Regions from separate parts of the Rhodoferax sp. P2_H8_2 genome, predicted to be linked through region 2. Evidence: predicted binding sites of a transcription regulator. Region 2 holds the regulator's gene; the other holds the start of a gene.
The links. The regulator LexA, encoded in region 2, represses DNA repair genes until DNA is damaged. The targets are predictions, from matches to a motif close to ACTGTATNNNNATACAGT.
Positions count from the first base shown of each region.

Region 1: the regulator LexA is predicted to act here: its motif matches at 931-948, upstream of recA (recombinase RecA).

Region 1 covers NZ_JBFUFW010000003.1:153,756-156,210, reverse strand. The annotation lists gene AC1DV6_RS06390 (response regulator) at 1-311, opposite strand, end outside; gene AC1DV6_RS06385 (MarR family winged helix-turn-helix transcriptional regulator) at 382-864, opposite strand; gene recA (recombinase RecA) at 1,021-2,124, shown strand; gene recX (recombination regulator RecX) at 2,207-2,455, shown strand, end outside.
Region 2 covers NZ_JBFUFW010000005.1:284,057-286,511, forward strand. The annotation lists gene AC1DV6_RS11755 (D-2-hydroxyacid dehydrogenase family protein) at 1-478, opposite strand, end outside; gene AC1DV6_RS11760 (hypothetical protein) at 526-843, opposite strand; gene lexA (transcriptional repressor LexA) at 866-1,540, opposite strand; gene AC1DV6_RS11770 (asparaginase) at 1,650-2,455, shown strand, end outside.

The DNA.
Region 1 (2,455 bases), on a different contig from region 2:
AAGGGTTTGGCCATGTAGTCATCGGCGCCGTAGTCCAGTCCTTTGACGCGCTCGTCCACGCTGTCGGCCGCGGTGAGGATCAGTACCGGCAATGAGGAACCGCGTCCGCGCAGTTTCTTCAGCACTTCCAGACCGTGCATCTTGGGCAGGCCCAGATCGAGGATCAACAGATCGAACTCGGTGTTGGTCATCAGTGCCGCGTCGGCCTCGGTGCCGCTGGCGACGTGGTCCACTGCCGCACCCGCGCTGCGCAGGGCCCGCAAGAGGCCATCGGCCAACACCTGGTCATCTTCGGCAATCAAAATCCGCATGTCTGTCTCCTCGTGTGCGCTGTTGCCAGCGCTGTGTCTGTCATTCTAGGCCTGCACTTTTTCGGAGGCCTTACTGTCCACTGTAGGCTTCCAGCCCCAAAGCCACGACCGTGGCTACTTCGGGGCTGACGGCGGCGCGTAGTTCGTCTTCGGCCTGCGCCACTGCGTCTTGGTACGCGGTCAACCACGCCAAGCCGGTGGCGGTGAACATCACGCGCTTGGCGCGCGCATCTAGTGGATCGTCCTCGCGGCTCACCATGCCCCAGGCCTCGCACTGGTTGACCAGCGTGCCCATGGCCTGCTTTGTCATGCCAGCTGCTTGCGCCAACGCGGTCAGGCGTGCGCCGCCTTGAGGCAGATGGCGCGTGATGTGGATATGCGCTGCGCCGACCTGCCCGCGTGCCGCCAGATTGGACAGGCCCAGCGGAACGCCAGGGTGGTGGGCCATCAGTTCCATCACTCGACCGTCAAAGCGCTCCAGCGCCAGACGCAACCAGTGGCCGAGGTGGTTGCTGCGCCACGGCTCGGGAGCGGAATTAGGGGTTTCGGACATTTCGTAAATAGTAATACAAACTGACTAAAAAATGTATTTACGCATTTCAATCAATGCGCTTAAACTACTGTTCAAGCATCCAGCCTGTAGCAAAACGCAGTGGTTTGGCCAGATGCACGAATGCCACCCAATTGTTTGATTTTTAAGGAGATTTCCATGGACGCACCGGTCAAGAACCCCAACAACACGAATGGCGCCAACAGCGAGAAAGCCAAGGCACTGCAAGTGGCCCTGGCCCAGATCGAAAAGCAATTCGGCAAAGGCACCATCATGCGCCTGGGTGAAGGCGAGGTGATTGAAGACATCCAGGTGGTTTCCACCGGTTCCTTGGGGCTGGACATTGCGCTGGGCGTCGGCGGTCTGCCACGCGGTCGCGTCGTTGAAATCTACGGACCTGAGTCGTCCGGCAAGACCACGCTGACATTGCAAGTCGTCGCCGAAATGCAAAAGCAAGGCGGCCAATGCGCCTTCGTCGACGCCGAGCACGCACTGGACATCCAGTACGCGCAAAAGCTGGGCGTGAACCTGCAGGACCTGCTGATCAGCCAGCCCGATACCGGCGAGCAGGCGCTGGAAATCGTCGACAGCCTGGTGCGCTCCGGCGCGGTTGATCTGATCATCGTGGACTCGGTGGCGGCGCTGACCCCCAAGGCCGAACTTGAAGGCGAGATGGGTGACTCTTTGCCCGGCCTGCAAGCGCGTCTGATGAGCCAGGCGCTGCGCAAGCTGACCGCTCACATCAAGAAGACCAACTGCACGGTGATCTTCATCAACCAGATTCGCATGAAGATCGGCGTGATGTTCGGCAGCCCCGAAACAACGACCGGCGGTAATGCGCTGAAGTTCTACGCCTCGGTCCGCCTGGACATCCGCCGCACCGGCACCATCAAGAAAGGCGAAGAGGCCATCGGCAACGAGACCAAGGTCAAGGTGGTTAAGAACAAGGTCGCGCCTCCGTTCAAGACGGCGGAGTTCGACATTTTGTTCGGCGAGGGCATCAGCCGCCATGGCGAAATCATCGACATGGGTGTGACCGCCGGTATCCTGGAAAAGTCCGGTGCCTGGTACGCTTACCAGGGCGAGAAGATCGGCCAGGGCCGTGACAACGCCCGCGAATTCCTGCGCGAAAACCCCGACTTGTCGATCGAGATCGAAAACAAGGTGCGCGATTCGCTGGGCATCCCACTGCTGCCAGTGGCGGAGCCGGAAATCAAGGCTGCCAAGAGCAAGAAGGCCGACAAGGCTGAAAAATCAGAGTAAAAAGTGCCTCCAGCGCCCGTGGAATGTGCGTAAGCAGCTATTAAAACAATAGCATTCCGCGGGCAGCTTGAGGGTTCAGTAAATGGCCACTACGTCGTTGTCCCTCACGGGCCGGGCTTTGCGCCTGCTCAGCGGCCGCGAGCACTCGCGTGCCGAGTTGGAGCGCAAGCTGGCGAAATTCGAGGAAGAGCCCGGCCAACTCGCCAAGGTGCTGGACACGTTGGCAGCCAAGGATTTCATCAACGAAACCCGTGTGGTGGAGTCCGTCATTCACCGCCGCTCCGCCAAGCTGGGCGCGTCACGGATCAAGCAGGAGTTGCAGCAAAAGGGG
Region 2 (2,455 bases):
AGATACCGATGGTCTTGCCTTGGAGCACATTGCCCAGTCCAAAATTGGCGGGCATGGAGCCGGCCTTTAAGCCTGCTTGCTGCCAGACGCCATGCTTGAGATTCCCGATGTAATGGGGCAAACGGCGCATACCCGCAAGAACCAAGGCCCAAGTCAACTCAGCCGGTGCTACCGGTGAGCCTATGCCTTCGGCAACAGCAATGCCACGCTCGGTACAGGCATTTACATCAATGTGGCTGCCTGCGCGACCCGTCTGGGAAATGAGTTTGAGTTTAGGCAGCTTTTCAATCAGCTGCCGGGTGATGTGGGTGCGTTCCCGGATCAGAACAACAATGTCTGCATCCTTCAAACGTATCGATAACTGGCCCAATCCCTTGACGGTATTGGTGTAAACCTTGGCTTGGTAGGCCTCCAGCCTGGAGGCACACTCCAGTTTGCGTACAGCATCCTGGTAGTCATCAAGAATCACAATATTCATGCGTGCCATTGTGCCCTGTCAGGCAGACGTGGCCCGCTGAATATGTGTCAGGACATTGCAGCTTCGCAGGCGGCGAGGCGATCCAACTCGGCGCAGACATCGGCCATGCGGCCGGAGATGACCATCCTGCCTACACAGGTGCGTTGCTGACCGGGTTCCATCACGCGCAATACACGCAAGGGCTTGATGGAGGCGTCGCTGGCAGGAGATGTGCGCTTTGGGAGTGCAAACGGAGCAGGATTTACGCGTATGCGCTGAATCGGCAGGCACACCGCCCCGTGGCTAGCTGAAGAATCCAGCAGCGCGCGCGTCATCACCTGGAAACCAGCGGACACACGGCGCAGGGCATAGAGGGCAAGATTCATGGCGTTCATGGCAGGGGGTCTTTCACATCAGCATCGTGTTGCGAATCAGGCCTACAGCGAGGCCTTCGATCTCGAAGGGCTCGCCGGGCTCGACCACGATGGTTTGGTAATCCGGGTTTTCGGGGTGCAGTTCAATCAGGTGCTTGTTGCGCCGAAAGCGTTTGACGGTGACTTCCTCACCTAACCGGGCTACAACAATCTGGCCATTTTTCGCGTCTTTGGTGGCCTGCACCGCCAGCAGATCGCCATCCATGATGCCAGCGTCGCGCATGGACATGCCGCGCACCTTCAGCAGGTAGTCCGGCTTGCGCTGGAACAAGCTGTTTTCGACATAGTAGGTCTGGTCCACATGTTCCTGCGCGAGAATGGGCGAACCTGCAGCAACGCGCCCAATCAGCGGCAGAGCCAGTTGGGCCAAGCCAGGCAAAGGCAGGGAAAATTGTTTGATGCGAGATTCATGGATGGAGCGCAAGGTGTCACTGCGCAGCCGGATGCCCCGAGAGGTGCCGCTGACCAGCTCGATCACGCCCTTACGTGCCAAGGCCTGCAAATGCTCTTCAGCGGCATTGGCGGACTTGAAACCGAGCTCATTGGCGATTTCGGCGCGTGTAGGAGGCGCTCCGGTGCGCGCAATGGCACTCTGGATCAGGTCCAGAATCTGTTGTTGCCTGGCGGTCAGTTTGGGGCTCTCTAGCATGGTGACTCCTTAGGTTGGGTCGGCTCTGGCAGATTGGAAACACTGTTATCACATCCAGTAACTGTATTTTTAACCAGTTAAATTATTTTTGCAAGTGGGTAGCTCAAAAATGTCATTGAAAGTCGTTTTTTTGGGGATGGGAGGCACGATTGCCGGCACCGCAACCGAAGCTGGGGACAACGTCGGCTACAAGTCGGGCCAACTGGACCTGACCCAAGTTCTGGGGCGGGTTCCAGGCTTGCAGGCGGCTCTATCAGGGGATACCTTGCATTGTGAGCAGGTGGCCAACGTCGACAGCAAGGACATGGAGTTCGGCGATTGGCGCCGACTGGCACAGCGCGTCTCTGAACATCTGGCCTCGCACGATGTCCGTTCCGTGGTCATTACCCATGGGACCGACACTTTGGAGGAAACGGCGTTCTTTTTAGCCAGTGTGCTTCCCGCGGATTTGTTGGCGCAGAAAGTCGTGGTGCTGACCTGCGCCATGCGGCCTGCCAGTGCCCATTCGCCTGATGGTCCACAAAACCTGTTGGATGCCGTGGCTGTTGCCCGAGCCGCCGGGGCGGCGGGGGTGCTGGTTGTGTGTGCTGGCACGGTGCACGGCGCGCGCGATGTGCAGAAGGTGCATCCCTACCGATTGAATGCGTTTGATTCGGGTGACGCGGGGCCATTGGCCTATGTCGAAGAAGGGCGGGTGCGGCAAGTGCGGGCTTGGGAGCGTTCGTTGCCAGCTATGCGTTTCACCATTCCAGTCAACGTGACAGCCGAATGGCCACGCGTAGATATTGTGGTGAGCCATGCGGGTGCTACTGCCGCCATCGTGCATGCGTTGATGGCGCAGGTGCCAGAAGCCACTGCTCCGCTGCGTGGGTTGGTGGTTGCAGGCACAGGCAATGGGACAGTGCATAAGGCATT